DNA from 2 places in the Micromonospora sp. WMMD1219 genome. Region 2 is predicted to be linked to the other one. Evidence: predicted binding sites of a transcription regulator. Region 2 holds the regulator's gene; the other holds the start of a gene.

Region 1 (7,826 bases), 670 kb from region 2:
GATCGCGATGTTGGCGCCCTCGTCCATCAGCGTCAGCACGACGCCCTGGAAGGCCAGGAACCCGGCGAGCGTGACCACGAAGGACGGGATGCCGACCTTGGCGACCAGCAGGCCCAGCACGGTGCCGATGACCACGCCGGTGACGACGGCGGCGAGCACCGCCACGTACCAGGGGTAGCCGAGCACGGTGACCACATTGGCCAGGATCGCGGCGCAGACGCCGCTGGCGAAGCCGGCGGAGAGGTCGATCTCGCCGAGCAGCAGGACGAAGACCAGGCCCATGGCGATGAGCGTGACGGCCGCGCCCTGGGTGAACAGGTTTGCCAGGTTGCCGGCGGTGAAGAACGACGGGCGGGCGATCGAGAAGCCCACCGCCAGCGCCACGAGCATGACCACAGCGGGCAGCGCGCCGATGTCGCCGCCGCGTACCCGGCGCCAGTAGTTGTTCACGTGGCTGCTCATGGTCGGTGTCGGTGCGACGCCGGCCGGGCCTTCCTTCTTCACGACGATGGCGGTCATCGGACGGCTCCTGGAGTGGTGTCGGCGGGCGCGGCGCCGTTGCCGCCCGGCTCGCCGGTGAGGCCGAGGCTGCCGGAGCGGCCGGCGGTGATCAGCTCGACCACCTGCGAGTGGGTGATGTCGGTGGTCTTCACCTGGGCGACCATCTGGCCGAGGTAGAGCGCGGCGATCCGGTCGGAGACGGCGAAGACGTCGTTCATGTTGTGCGAGATGAGCACCACGGCCAGGCCGTTGTCGGCCAGCCGGCGCACCAGCTCCAGCACCTGGGCGGTCTGCGCGACGCCGAGCGCGGCGGTCGGCTCGTCCAGGATGACGAGCCTGCTGTTCCAGAGCACGGCCTTGGCGATGGCGACGGTCTGCCGCTGGCCGCCGGAGAGGCTGGCCACGTGCTGGCGCAGCGACTTCACGGTGCGCACGCTCAGGCCGGCGAGCGTCTCGGCGGCCATCTGCTCCATGGTCGGCTCGTCGAGCACGATGCCGCTGCGCTTCTCCCGGCCGAGGAACATGTTCTGCACGATGTCGAGGTTGTCGCAGAGCGCGAGGTCCTGGTAGACGACCTCAATCCCGAGCGCGGCGGCGTCGCGGGGGCTGTTGATGGTCACCGGCCTGCCGTCGAAGAGGAACTCGCCGGCGTCGGTGGGGTGGATGCCGCTGATGCACTTGACCAGGGTCGACTTGCCGGCGCCGTTGTCGCCGACGAGCGCGGTCACCTCGCCGGGGTGCGCGGCGAAGGCGACGTCACGCAGCACCTGGACGGGACCGAAGCTCTTGTCGATCCCGCGTAGCTCCAGCAGGGGGGTTGCGGACACGGGGTTCTCCTTTGGGCGGAGGGAGGTCTCGGATCCCGTCCGGCGCGGGCGCCGCCCGGCACGGGTCTCCCCGTGCCGGGCGGCGCCGCCTGAGGCGGGTGGGTCAGCTCACGCCGGCGTCGGTGCAGAGCTTGGCGAACGCACCGGTGCAGAGCTCTTCCTTGGTGACGTAGCCGTCGGCCACCACGTCCTTGACGTTGTCCTTGTAGATGGCCTTGGGCTCCAGCAGCACGGCCGGCACGTCCCGGTTGCCCTCCGGGTCCTTGACCGTCTGGCCGGTGTCCTTCCGCTCGCCCTTTGCGAGGGCGATGGCCAGCTCGGCGGCGGCGTCCGCCTCCTTCTTGACCGCCTTGTAGACGGTCATGCACTGGTCACCGGCGAGGATGTTCTGCAGGCCCTCCTTGGTGGCGTCCTGACCGGTCACCGGGACCTTGCCGTTGAGCTTGTTCTTCTTCAGCACCGAGATGGCCGCGTTGCCGAGACCGTCGTTGGCGGCGAGCACGCCGTCGATCTTGCCGCCGGCCTTGGTCATCTGCTGCTCGAAGATCGTGGCGGCCTGCGCGTTGTCCCAGGCCGGCACCGGGTCGTCGGCGACCTTGGTGTATTCCTTCGAGTCGAACTTCGGCTTGAGCACCGAGTCGTACCCGTTCTTGAACAGGGTGGCGTTGTTGTCGGTCGGCGAGCCGTTGAGGTACGCGATCGACGGGTTCTTGACGCCCTTGTCGGTCAGGCACTTGCTCAGGCCCTCGCCCTGGAGCTTGCCGACCGCCTCGTTGTCGAAGCTGACGTAGTACTGGGCGGAGCCGCCCAGGGTCAGCCGGTCGTAGTCGATGGTCGCGACGCCCTGCGACTTGGCCTTGTCGAGCACGGCCTTGCCGGTGCCGGAGTCCAGGTTGACGATCATCAGGACGTTGACGCCGCTGGTGATCATCTGGTCGGCGATGGTCTGGAACGCGGTCTTGTCGTTCTGCGCGTTCTGGATGTCGGACTCGACGCCGGCCGCGTCGAACGCCGCCTTGAGGTACTTGCGGTCCGCGCCCTCCCAGCGGGCGGAGGACTTGCTGTCCGGCAGGATCACGCCGATCTTCGGCTTCTTGGCGTTGGAGCCGCCGGCCTCGTCGGAAGAACCGCCGTTGTCACCACAGGCGGCCATGCTGCCGGTCGCGAGGAGACCGACGGCCGCGAAGGTGAGGAAGCCCTTGCGCATGTGCAGGGTCCTTTCGGAGGTGGGGGAGTGGTGATGTTTTGTTGTGTCCGGCAACGTATTCCCCGCTTCCCATGCGCCGCAAGACTGCCGAGGTCAGAAGTTTGTTGGCGGCGGTAACAATTCAGCAACGCGGTTGTCACCCGCGGGACACCACCGGGAGAGCGCGTTCCGGGAACGCTCCCACACGTACCGTCACGACCCCGCTCAGGTGGCGGCGATCGATGCCGTCGTCGCCCCGGTGAGCGCCACCAGATCCGTCGGCGCGAGCTGCACCTGCAACCCCCGGCGGCCCGCCGAGACGTACACCGTCGGGTGCGCCAGCGCGGAGGCGTCGATGACAGTCGGTAGCCGCTTGCGCTGCCCGAGCGGGCTGATGCCGCCGCAGACGTATCCGGTCGCCCGCTCGGCGGTCGTCCGGTCCGCCATGGTGGCCCGCTTGCCACCCGCTGCGGCGGCGAGCGCCTTCAAATCCAGCTCGCCGGTCACCGGCACCACCGCCACCGTCAGCCCGCCGTCGACCTCGGTGACGAGCGACTTGAAGACGCGCTCCGGCGCCACCCCGAGCGCGGTCGCCACGAGCGCGCCGTAGTTCGGCGCGTCCGGCGACACGTCGTAGGTGTGGGTGCTGTGGGCGATCTTCCGCTTGCTCAGCAACGCGATCGCCGGAGTGCCGGGGCCTGCCATGGGCGTCAAGCTAGCCCGGCCGTCGGCCGACCGCGAGCCGAAACCGCGCGCCGGGGTCAGCCGCCGGCCGGAACCGGCCGGCAGACGAGCACCATGGGGGCGCCGGCCACCCGGGTCAGCGCCAGGCCGGCCGCCTCGTCGCCGGACAGCCGCAGGTCGCGGCGCAGCTTCTCCGGCTCCAGCGCCGACCCGCGCTTGCGGATCTCGACCCGGCCGACCCGCCGCTCCCGCAGCAGGGCGCGCAGCCGCTTCAGCGAGAACGGCAGCACGTCGGTGATCTCCAGGCAGCGGGCGAACGGGGTGGGCCGGGCCTCGTCGCCGTACAGGTAGGCGATCGACGCGTCGGCGAGCGTGGCGTCCAGGTCGGTGGCCAGCTCGGCGACCAGGTGCGCGCGCACCACCGCCGGATCCGGGTCGTAGAGGAACCGCCGGACCGGTCCCACCGGCGCCTCCTGCGCGCCCGTGCCGGTGAGGAGCGATACCGCGTCGTCGCGCTCGCGCAGCACCGTGGCGCGGCGCGGGACCTCGGCCAGCTCGCCGCACCACAGCGCCGCCTCGACCAGGTCGCCGTCCACGCTCACCCACTCCGCCTCGGCGCCGCCCGGGATGAGCGCGTGGTCCAGCCCGGGCGCCACCTTCACCACCGTGCGCGGCACCCGCGTGGCCAGGCCGGTGACGAAGTCCCACGGCGGCGAGTAGGCGTTCGGGTCGAAGACGCGCCGCCCGGTGCCCGCCCGCCGCCGGGCCGGATCGCAGAACACCGCGTCCACCCCGGTCACGTCGAACGCCGTGGCGTCACCGCAGGAGACCGTCACCAGATCGGCGAGCCCGGCCGCTTCGGCGTTCGCAGCGGCCATCGTGGCGGTCACCGGGTCGGCCTCCACCGCGTACACCCGGATGCCGGCGCGGGCCGCGGCGAGCGCGTCGGCCCCCAGGCCGCACCCCAGGTCGGCCAGCGTGGTCACGCCCGCGGCGCGCAGCCGCGCCGCGCGCCGGTCGGCGACCACGCGGCGGGTCGCCTGCTCCAGCCCCGCCCGGGTGAGGAACATCCCGGCCGCCGCCGCGCCGAACTTGCCGGCCGCCCGGCGGCGCAGCTCGGCCTGGGTGAGCGCCGCCGCCGCGAGCCCGCCGGGAAGGCCGGCCGAGCGCAGCGCGGCCGCCGCCGCCAGCGGGTCGCCGCCGGCCACCCGCTCGGCCGCGGCGAGCGCCGCCGACCCCTCGGGGGTACGCAGCGCGGCGAGCTGGTCGAGATCCACGCGCTCATTCTCCCGGCCCGGTTCCGGCGCGACACGGAGGGCGACGCGTTGGCACTCTCCTTGACGGAGTGCTAGCCGAGGAATAACCTGCGATTAGCACTCTCACCCTGAGGGTGCCAACACCCGAGCCTCGTGCCCGGGGGTTGAGCGCCAGGCGGACCGGCACCCGCGACGACGGCCCCGCCCGGTGGCATGTGGCAGATTGACGCTGGTCGGCATGCCGGCCGGCAACGACACCAAGTACCCGGGAGGGTATGCCCGTGACTACCGCGACCAAGGTTGCGATCAAGCCGCTCGAGGACCGCATCGTGGTCCAGGCGAACGAGGCCGAGACCACCACCGCCTCGGGCATCGTGATCCCCGACACCGCCAAGGAGAAGCCGCAGGAGGGCACCGTCCTCGCTGTCGGCCCGGGCCGGATCGACGACAAGGGCAACCGCGTGCCGATCGACGTGAAGGTCGGCGACACCGTCCTCTACTCGAAGTACGGCGGCACCGAGGTCAAGTACGCCGGCGAGGAGTACCTGGTGCTCTCCGCCCGCGACGTCCTCGCGGTCATCGAGAAGTAAGCAACCGATCAGTGTCGTTGCCCCGGTCCGGCTCGCCGGGCCGGGGCAACGTCGCTTCGAAGGGATACTGATGGCGAAGATCCTCAGCTTCTCGGACGACGCCCGGCACCTGCTCGAGCACGGTGTCAACGCCCTCGCGGACGCGGTGAAGGTCACCCTCGGCCCGCGCGGGCGCAACGTCGTCCTGGACAAGAAGTTCGGTGCGCCCACGATCACCAACGACGGCGTGACCATCGCCAAGGAGATCGAGCTCACCAACCCGTACGAGAACCTCGGCGCGCAGCTGGTCAAGGAGGTGGCGACCAAGACCAACGACGTCGCCGGCGACGGGACCACCACCGCCACCGTGCTGGCCCAGGCCATGGTCCGCGAGGGCCTGCGCAACGTGGCCGCCGGCACCAACCCGACCGGCCTGAAGCGCGGCATCGACGCGGCGGCCGCCAAGGTCTCCGAGGCGCTGCTCGGCAAGGCCGTCGAGGTCGCCGGCAAGGAGTCGATCGCGCACGTCGCGACCGTCTCCGCGCAGGACGCCGCGATCGGCGAGCTGATCGCCGAGGCGATGGAGAAGGTCGGCCGCGACGGCGTCATCACCGTCGAGGAGGGCTCCGCGCTCACCACCGAGCTGGAGGTGACCGAGGGTCTGCAGTTCGACAAGGGCTTCATCTCGCCGAACTTCGTCACCGACCTGGAGGCGCAGGAGGCGGTCCTGGAGGACCCGTACATCCTGATCACCACCCAGAAGATCTCGGCGATCGAGGAGCTGCTGCCGCTGCTGGAGAAGGTCCTCCAGAACAACAAGCCGCTGCTCATCGTCGCCGAGGACGTCGAGGGCCAGGCCCTGTCCACGCTGGTGGTCAACGCGCTGCGCAAGACCGTCAAGGTCTGCGCCGTCAAGGCCCCCGGCTTCGGCGACCGCCGCAAGGCGATGCTCCAGGACATGGCGATCCTGACCGGCGCCGAGCTGGTCGCCCCGGAGCTGGGCTACAAGCTCGACCAGGTCGGCCTGGAGGTGCTCGGCACCGCCCGCCGCGTCGTGGTCGACAAGGAGAACACCACTGTCGTCGACGGTGGCGGGCAGGCCTCCGAGGTCGCCGACCGGGTCGCGCAGATCCGCAAGGAGATCGAGGCCTCCGACTCCGAGTGGGACCGGGAGAAGCTGGCCGAGCGGCTGGCGAAGCTCTCCGGCGGCATCGCCGTGATCAAGGTCGGCGCGGCCACCGAGGTCGAGATGAAGGAGCGCAAGCACCGCATCGAGGACGCCATCGCCGCGACCAAGGCCGCGGTCGAGGAGGGTACGGTCCCGGGTGGCGGCGCCGCCCTGGCCCAGATCCTGCCGGTGCTCGACGACGACCTGGGCTTCACCGGTGACGAGAAGGTCGGCGTCTCGATCGTGCGCAAGGCGCTCGTCGAGCCGCTGCGCTGGATCGCGCAGAACGCCGGCCACGACGGCTACGTGGTGGTGGAGAAGGTCGTCGGCCAGGACTGGGGCCACGGCCTCGACGCCGCCACCGGCGAGTACGTCGACCTGGCCAAGTCCGGCATCATCGACCCGGTGAAGGTGACCCGCAACGCGGTCAGCAACGCCGCCTCGATCGCCGGCCTGCTGCTCACCACCGAGAGCCTCGTGGTGGAGAAGCCGGCCGAGCCGGAGCCGGCCGCCGCCGGTGGGCACGGCCACTCGCACGGTCACGGCCACCAGCACGGCCCGGGCTTCTGACCCGAGGAGCACGCCCGACGTCAGGGCACACCGCCGACCCGGTGGTGTGCCCTGACGCGTATCTGCTTACGGAACGCTGACGACATTGGCAGCCGGCCCGGCGGGTCGACCAGACTGGACGCCGTGAGCACCCTCTCCCGCCGCCGCGCGGCGACGGCCGGTGTCGTCGCCACCGTGGTGGCCCTCGGCACCGCCGAACCCGTGGCGGTCCTGACCGGTCCCCGGTCCGCTCCGCTCGTCGCCGTCGGCGGACTCGTCGTCGACCTGGTCCCCGAGCCGCTCAAGCAGTTCGCCATCGACGTCTTCGGCACGTACGACAAGATCGCCCTGCTGGTCGGGACCGCACTGCTGCTGGCCGCCTTCGGTGCGCTGCTCGGCCTGGCGGCGGCCCGGCGGCTGGTGATCGGCCTGGCCGGGGTCGCCGCGTTCACGGTGCTCGGCGTCGCCGCCGCGCTGACCCGGGCCGGAGCGAACGCGTTCGACGCGCTGCCCTCCCTGGTCGGCGGCGGACTCGGCGCGCTGACGCTCTGGGCCTTCGTGGCCGGACCGCTGAGCGCCGATCGGGCACCCCGCGCCACGCCGCCGTCCGCGCCGCCCCCGGCGGTCGCCGCGCTCGCCCGCGAGGGGGAGACCCCCGGCGGCTGGGAGCCGGTCCGGCACGACGACGCGGAGTCGCGGCGGCGGTTCCTGCGTGGCGCCGGGCTGCTCACGGGCGCGGCGGCGGTGGCCGGGCTGGGCGGGCACTGGCTGGCCGGCCGGCGCGGCGTGTCGGCGGCCCGGGAGGCGGTGACGCTGCCCGCCCCGGCCGCCCCCGCACCGCAGGTGCCGGCCGGAGCGGACCTGTCGCTGCCCCGGCTCGCGCCGTACGTCACACCGAACCGGGAGTTCTACCGGATCGACACCGCGCTCGTGGTGCCGCAGGTCGATCCGGCCACCTGGCGGCTGCGCATCCACGGTCGGGTGCGCAACCCGATCGAGCTGAGCTTCGACGACCTGCTGGCCCGTCCGATGGTCGAGCGGTACGTGACGCTCGCCTGCGTCTCCAACGAGGTGGGCGGCGACCTG
Region 2 (7,826 bases):
GGCGGTCCACTCCAGGTTGCCGAAGCGGACCTTCTTCACGCCGTGGTCGTCGGCGTGCGAGACGAGCCAGTGCGCGTACCGCCAGCCGTTGCGGTCGTCGCCGGCCGGCACGGTGAGCGCGGTCAGGTCGGTCGCCGTGGCCAGCCGGGGCAGCCCCCAGTCCAGCGACAGGCTCTCCAGCACGGCGCTGGCGGCGGCCGGGCCGCGCATCGTCGGCGGCGAGCCGACGGTGCAGGCCACCGCGCCGGTCGCGTGGCCGAGCAACGCGCGGGTGAGGACCTCCGACTCGTCCGCCCACTTCTGGTACGCCTCGGGGAACGCCGACCGCTGCACCCGCTGGGCGGCGTCGGTGATCCGCATCCGCTCCCAGCCCTTGACCTTCTTCAGCGCGGCGTAGAACTTGTTCGCCGCGTACCGCGGGTCCTGGATCTCCTCCGGGGTGCCCCAGCCCTGGCTCGGGCGCTGCTGGAACAGGCCGAGCGAGTCGCGGTCGCCGTGGGCGATGTTGCGCAGGTGCGACTCCTGGTGCGCGGTCGCCAGCGCCACCACCACCGCCCGCTCGGGCATCCGGCGCTGCATCCCGATGGCCGCGATGGTGGCCGCGTTCGCCATCTGGTCGGCGCCGAGCACCACCTCGCCGTCCGCCTTCACGGTGCAGGTCCGGCTGGCCAGTGGCAGCCGCAGGTGCTCGCCGAACTGCTTGGTGACGACGTAGACCGCGAGCAGTGCCAGCACGCACACCGCCACCCCAGATGCCACGATCGCCGCTCGCGTCCGCACCCGCACCCCCTGTCCCGACAGTCCGACAAGCGTACGTCCCACCCGCCACGGCGGCTCTCGGCCGACCGGCGGGCCCCACGTCGGCCGCAGGTGGCTCACGCGGGGCCCGCCGCCAACCTCAGTCTTCGGCGGGTACCCAGGCGGCGGGACGCTTCTCCCGGAACGCCATCACGCCCTCGCGCCCCTCGTCGGAGAGGAAGTACCCGGTCGACAGCGCGGCCAACTCGGCGATGTCGGCCCGCAGGTCCGGCCCGGCGGGCCGGCGCAGCAGCTCCTTCGCCCCGGCCAGCGCGCCGGGGGCACCCTTGACCAGCGAGGCGCAGTAGCGCTCGACGGCGGCGTCCAGCTCGTCGGCCGGCACCGCGGCGGTGACCAGGCCGATCTCGGCGGCCCGGCGGCCGTCGAACGTGTCGCCGGTCAGGTACAGCTCGGCGGCGGCCCGCTGACCCAGCCGGGGCAGCACGGTCGCCGAGATCACCGCCGGGATCACCCCGATCCGCACCTCGGTGAACGCGAACGTCGCCTCCTGCGCGCAGACCGCCAGGTCGGCGGCGGCGATCAGGCCCAGCCCGCCGGCCCGGGCCGGCCCGGCCACCTTCGCCACCACCGGCTTCGGGCACTCCCGCACCGCGACGAGCACGTCGCCGAGCATCCCGGCGGGCACCGTCCCGCTGGCGTACGCGGCGGCTGTCTCCTTCAGGTCGGCGCCGGAGCAGAAGACCGGGCCGGTGTGGTCGAGCACGATCGCGCGTACCGCGTCGTCGGCGACCGCGCCGGCCAGCCCGGCCAGCAGCTCGGTCATCAGGGGCGTGGAGAGCGCGTTGCGATTGTGCGGGCTGTGCAGGGTGAGGGTGGTCACCCCACGGGCCGTGGCGACTCGCACGAGAGCGTCCGGAGAGGTCATGCCGGGCACACTAGTGGCCATGCCCGGCGTCCTTCCAGAAGGCGAACCCGTCCCGCGCGACGGATCGCTGCCCGCCACCGCCACTCGCGCCGTCGGCGCGCGCGGCTTCGGCGTGTACGTCCACGTGCCGTTCTGCGCCAGCCGGTGCGGTTACTGCGACTTCAACACGTACACGGCGTCCGAGCTGGGCGGCGGGGCGAGCCGGGAGACGTACGCCGACTCCGTGCTGGCCGAGCTGGAGCTGGCCGCCCGGGTGCTGGGCGACTCGCCGCCGCCCCGGGTCGACACCGTCTTCGTCGGCGGCGGCACGCCCACCCTGCTGCCCGCCGACGACCTGGCCCGGATCCTCGACGGCATCGACCGCGTCTGGGGGCTGGCCGCCGACGCCGAGGTGACCACCGAGGCCAACCCCGAGTCGGTGAGCCCGGAGTCGCTCAAGACGCTGCGGGCCGCCGGGTACACCCGGATCTCGCTGGGCATGCAGTCCGCCGCGCCGGGTGTGCTCGCGGTGCTCGACCGGCGGCACAGCGCGGGCCGGGCCACCGCCGCCGCGCTGGAGGCGCGCGACGCCGGGTTCGAGCACGTGAACCTGGACCTGATCTACGGCACGCCGGGCGAGACGGCCGAGGACTTCGCCGCCTCGCTGGCCCAGGTGGTCGACGCGGGCGTGGACCACGTCAGCGCGTACGCCCTGATCGTGGAGGACGGCACCCGGCTGGCCGCGCGGATGCGCCGCGGCGAGCTGCCGTACCCCTCCGACGACGTGGCGGCGGACCGCTACCTGGCCGCGGAGGCCGCGCTCGGCGAGGCCGGATTCTCCTGGTACGAGGTGTCGAACTGGGCCCGCTCGGCGGCGGCCCGGTGCCGGCACAACCTGCTCTACTGGGCCGGCGCCGACTGGTGGGGCCTGGGCCCGGGAGCGCACAGCCACGTCGGCGGCGTGCGCTGGTGGAACGTCAAGCACCCGAGCGCGTACGCGGCGCGGCTGGCCGAGGGCGTCTCGCCCGCGCTGGCCCGGGAACGGCTCACCGCTGACGAGCAGCACATGGAGGACGTGATGCTGCGGGTGCGGCTCGCCTCCGGCCTGCCGCTGGACGTGCTGGACGCCGCCGGCCGGGCGGGCGCCGAGCGGGCCCGGGACGCCGGGCTGCTCGACGCCGGGGCGTACGCGCGGGGGCTGGTGGTGCTGACGCTGCGCGGCCGGCTGCTGGCCGACGCGGTGGTACGCGACCTGCTGCCGTGACCGGGGCCGGCCGGCCGCCCCCTCGGCCGGCCGGCGGCGTCACTTGGTGAAGCTGTAGCTCATCGGGTAGCGGTAGAGCACGCCGTCGTTCGCCTTGACCCCGCCGATGATCCCGAAGATCAGCGGCACCAGCCAGACCAGCATCGGGACGAAGAACAGGATCCCGCAGGTGATGATCGTGATCACCCAGGCGAGCACGCCGGCGATGGCCCAGGTGATCTGGAAGTTCAGCGCCGCGACGGCGTGCGCGCGGACCGTCGGCGACTGCTGGCCCCGGCTCATCAGCGCGATGAGCGGAGCGACCCAGCCGAGCAGGCCACCGCCGACGATGACGCCCACGGCGCCACCGAAGTGCGACACCAGCGCCCAGGTCTTGTCGTCGTTGTTGGCGTACGCGGCGGGGCCGTACCCGCCACCGGCGGGGTAGCCGCCGCCGTAGCCCGGCGTGCCGCCCGGCGGGGGGTAACCACCGGGGGGCGGGTAGCCGCCCGGCGGAGGTTGGCCGCCCGGAGGCGGGTAGCCACCCGGGGGCGGATAGTCACCGGGCGGGGGATAGCCGCCCGCGCCCGGCGCGCCGGACAGTGGAGCGGTGGGCGGTTCACCGGCCGGCGAGCCGTAGGGCGCCGACGGGTCGGGCTGGGGGCCGGAGTCCCCTGCCCCGGGAGGGCGAGGAGGTTCTGTCATGGTCGCCACGGTAGGTGCACCGGGCAACCCGCACCAGAGCGACACAGACCGACGATGACCAGCTTTTCGGCCCTGGTGGGCGGTGCTGTGTGGCGGGCCGCACCGCAGGTCCGTCAGGCGATCATCGCATCGGTGGGGGTGCCGACGTAGACTGGCACTCGCTACAGTCGAGTGCCAGCCGCCCGGCGGATGCCGCGCGCCGGCCGGACCGAGGTGCGTCAGGAGGTGGGGAATGGGTCTCGACGACCGCAAACTCGCCGTGCTGCGCGCCATCGTCGAGGACTACGTCGCCACGCAGGAGCCGGTCGGCAGCAAGGCCCTGGTCGAGCGGCACCAGCTCGGCGTCTCGCCGGCCACGGTGCGCAACGACATGGCGGTGCTGGAGGAGGAGGGCTACATCCGGCAGCCGCACACCAGCGCCGGCCGGGTGCCCACCGACCGCGGCTACCGCCTCTTCGTCGACCGGCTCTCCCGGGTCAAGCCGCTCAGCCCGGCCGAGCGCCGGGCGATCGAACGCTTCCTGGTCGGCGCCGTCGACCTGGACGACGTGGTGCACCGTACGGTCCGGCTGCTCGCCCAGCTCACCCGGCAGGTCGCCGTGGTGCAGTACCCGAGCCTGGCCCGCTCCAAGGTGCGCCACCTGGAGCTGGTGCCGATCTCCACCACCCGGCTGATGGTCGTCATGATCGCCGACACCGGCCGGGTCGAGCAGCGGCTGGTGGAGCTGCCCGCCCCGGTGCCCGCCGACGACGTGACCGACCTGCGCCGGCTGGTGAACGAGAAGCTCGTCGGCAGCCAGCTCGCCGAGACGCCGCCGCTGGTGCAGGCGCTCGTCGACGAGTCGGCGCCGCATCTGCGCCCGGCCATGACCACGCTCTCCACCGTGCTGCTGGAGACGCTCGTGGAACGGCACGAGGAGCGCCTCGCGCTGGCCGGCCAGGCCAACCTCACCCGGGGTGGCCTGCTCGACTTCCAGGGTTCGCTGCGGCCCATCCTGGAGGCGCTCGAAGAAGAGGTCGTGCTGCTCAAGCTGATCGGCGAGACCGAGCCGAGCACCACCCGGGTGCTCATCGGCGACGAGAACGAATACGACAACCTGCGGGCCGCCTCGGTGGTCAGCACCGGCTACGGACCGGGCAGCACGATCGTCGGCGGACTCGGCGTGCTCGGGCCGACCCGGATGGACTACCCCGGCAATATCGCCATGGTGAGGGCCGTGGCACGCTACGTGGGCGAACTGCTGGCCCAGAACTGACCAGTCAGGGCCGACGGCCGGTTCCGGCCGACGACCGGAGCGACGCGAGACGAACATGAGGACACCTAACGCAGTGGCCAGGGACTACTACGGCATTCTCGGCGTGAGCCGGGACGCCTCCGACGACGAGATCAAGCGCGCCTACCGCAAGCTGGCGCGGCAGTTCCACCCGGACGTCAATCCGGACCCGGAGGCTCAGGAGAAGTTCAAGGACATCAACGCCGCGTACGAGGTCCTCTCGGACGACCGGAAGCGGCAGATCGTCGACCTGGGCGGCGACCCGCTCGCCCCGGGCGGCGGTGGCGCGGGCGGTCCCGGCGGCCCGGGCGGCGCCGGTCCGTTCGTCGGCTTCCAGGACATCATGGACGCGTTCTTCGGCGGCGCCGCGGGCGGCAGCCGGGGCCCGCGTCCGCGTACCCGCCCCGGCGCGGACGCGATCCTGCGCCTGGAACTGGACCTCAACGAGACCGCGTTCGGCGTCGAGGCGCCGATCACCGTCGACACCGCGGTGCTCTGCACCACCTGCTCCGGCGCCGGCACCGCCGCCGGCACCCACCTGGCCACCTGCGAGGCGTGCGGCGGCCGCGGCGAGGTGCAGTCGGTGCAGCGGACCTTCCTCGGCCAGGTGGTCTCGGCCCGGCCCTGCACCGTCTGCCAGGGCTACGGCACCACCATCCCGCACCCCTGCCCGACCTGCGCCGGCGACGGCCGGGTGCGTACCCGCCGTTCGCTGACCGTCAAGATCCCGGCCGGGGTCGAGGACGGCATGCGGATCCGCCTGGCCCAGCAGGGCGAGGTCGGCCCGGGCGGCGGCACCGCCGGCGACCTCTACGTCGAGATCCACGAGCGGCCGCACGACGTCTACTCCCGCAAGGGCGACGACCTGCACTGCCGGGTGACGGTGCCGATGACCGCCGCCGCGCTCGGCACCCGGCTGACCATCAAGACGCTGGACAGCGAGGAGACGGTCGACGTCAAGCCCGGCACCCAGCCCGGCAGCACGCTGCGGCTGCGCGCCCGGGGCGTACCGCACCTGCGCGGCACCGGCCGGGGTGACCTCTACGTGCACCTGGACGTGCGTACCCCGACCAAGCTCGACGCCGACCAGGAGCGGATGCTGCGCGACTTCGCCAAGACGCGCGGCGAGGAGGTCGCCGAGCTGACCAAGCAGGGCGGCTTCTTCTCCCGGATGCGCGACGCCTTCAACGGGCACGCCTGAGGTGTCCGCGCCGCTGTTCCTGGTCGACGCGCTGCCCACCGGTGACACGCTGACGCTGGACGGCCCGGAGGGCCACCACGCGGCCACCGTGCAGCGGCTGCGCGTCGGCGAGGAACTGGTGCTCGCCGACGGCCGGGGCGGCACCGCCGCCGCGGTGGTCACCGCCGTCGGCCGCGGCACGCTCGACCTGCGGCTCACCAGCCGGGGGTACGCGGACGCTCCGGTGCCCCGGCTGGTCGTGGTGCAGGGCATCGCCAAGGGCGACCGGGGTGAACTCGCCGTGCAGGCGATGACCGAGGTCGGGGTGGACGAGATCGTGCCCTGGGCGGCGTCCCGCTCGGTGGCGCAGTGGCGCGGTGAGCGGGGCGAACGGGCCCGGCAGAAGTGGGTCGCCACCGCCCGGGAGGCGGCCAAGCAGGCCCGCCGCCCGTGGCTGCCGGTGGTGGCCGGCGCGCCGGACGAGTCCACCGTCTCGGTGGCCCGCCGGATCGCCGGGGCGGCCGGCGCGTACGTGCTGCACGAGGGCGCGCAGGACCGGCTGACCACCGTCGACCTGCCGGCGGCCGGCGAGATCGTCCTGGTGGTCGGCCCGGAGGGCGGCATCGCCGACCACGAGCTGGCCGCGTTCGCCGAGGCGGGCGCCCGCACGGTCCGCCTGGGCCCGTCCGTCCTGCGCACGTCCACGGCAGGCGTGGCAGCCCTGACGGTCCTGGCCACCCGCCTGACCCACTGGTAACCCGCGCGCCCTGTTCTCGCGGCCGCGCCCCCGCCCTTACCGTCGCGTCGATCTTGCAGCTTGGGCCCTCGGTGTGCCCCTTTTGCAGGGCTTTGTCAGGGCCGAAAGTGCAAGATCGCCGGAGGTCAGGGGCGGGGGTCAGGAGCGGAGGTAGGAGGCGCCGTTGAGGTCGATGATGGTGCCGGACGCCCACTCGGCCTCGGGGCTGGCCAGCCAGTGCACCGCCGCGGCGATCTCCGCCGGCCGGGCCACACGCTGGAACGGGGACTGGGCGCGTACCGCCTCGCCCCGCTCGCTCTTCAGGTGCTCGTTGGTCATGTCGGTCTCCACGAAGCCGGGCGCCACGCAGGCCACCCCGATGCCGTACGGCGCCAGCGCCACCGCCAGCGACTGGGCCATCGCGTTCATCCCGGCCTTGCTGGCCCCGTACGCCGGATTCGCCGGCTCACCCCGGAACGCGCCCCGGGACGACACGTTCACGATCCGGCCGCCGCGTTCGCGCATGTGCTGCGCGGCGCACCAGGCGGCGTTCGCGGCGCCGACCAGGTTGGTGTCGAGCACCTCACGCCAGCGCGCCCGCCACTGCTCGTAGCTGCTCTCGAAGACCGGGTGCGGGGGATCGGCCGGCCCGAACACCCCGGCGTTGTTCACGAGTACGTCGAGGCCGCCGAGTCGCTGGGCCGCCTCGTCCACCATGGTCCGTACCGCGTCGGCGTCGGCCAGGTCGGCGCGGACCACCACGTGCCCGTCACCCGGCAACTCGGCGCGCAGCCGCTCGGCCAGCCCGGCCGAGTCCCGGTGGTGGATCGCCACCCGGTCTCCACCTGCGGCGAACGCCCGCGCCACCGCCCGCCCGATGCCCCGCGAGGCCCCCGTCACCAGCACCGCCCGTCCCGACATGGCGGCCATCCTGCCGCACCGGGCCAGACTGTTAAAAAGGGCCCCTTCCCATACCGGAGGCGTTAAGCAGGGGCCCCTCCTTACACTGCTGCGATGGACTGCCTC

Evidence for each region. Region 2 encodes HrcA, which represses chaperone genes, less so after heat shock. Its sites were predicted from a motif close to GGTTNGCACNCTCNNNNNGAGNGTGCNAACC; they were not measured.
Region 1: the regulator HrcA is predicted to act here: its motif matches at 4,567-4,597, upstream of groES (co-chaperone GroES).

Annotation. Positions count from the first base shown of each region.
Region 1 is NZ_CP186057.1:2,567,175-2,575,000, forward strand. Features, by position in the region: gene ACN27C_RS12370 (sugar ABC transporter permease) at 1-519, opposite strand, end outside; gene ACN27C_RS12375 (ATP-binding cassette domain-containing protein) at 516-1,328, opposite strand; gene ACN27C_RS12380 (sugar ABC transporter substrate-binding protein) at 1,432-2,535, opposite strand; gene ybaK (Cys-tRNA(Pro) deacylase) at 2,740-3,219, opposite strand; gene ACN27C_RS12390 (THUMP-like domain-containing protein) at 3,276-4,475, opposite strand; gene groES (co-chaperone GroES) at 4,730-5,044, shown strand; gene groL (chaperonin GroEL) at 5,115-6,761, shown strand; gene ACN27C_RS12405 (sulfite oxidase) at 6,885-7,826, shown strand, end outside.
Region 2 is NZ_CP186057.1:3,239,246-3,247,071, forward strand. Features, by position in the region: gene ACN27C_RS15665 (hypothetical protein) at 1-786, opposite strand, end outside; gene ACN27C_RS15670 (enoyl-CoA hydratase-related protein) at 899-1,684, opposite strand; gene hemW (radical SAM family heme chaperone HemW) at 1,704-2,927, shown strand; gene ACN27C_RS15680 (DUF4870 domain-containing protein) at 2,967-3,611, opposite strand; gene hrcA (heat-inducible transcriptional repressor HrcA) at 3,844-4,866, shown strand; gene dnaJ (molecular chaperone DnaJ) at 4,940-6,085, shown strand; gene ACN27C_RS15695 (16S rRNA (uracil(1498)-N(3))-methyltransferase) at 6,087-6,821, shown strand; gene ACN27C_RS15700 (SDR family NAD(P)-dependent oxidoreductase) at 6,960-7,721, opposite strand; gene ACN27C_RS15705 (histidine triad nucleotide-binding protein) at 7,815-7,826, shown strand, end outside.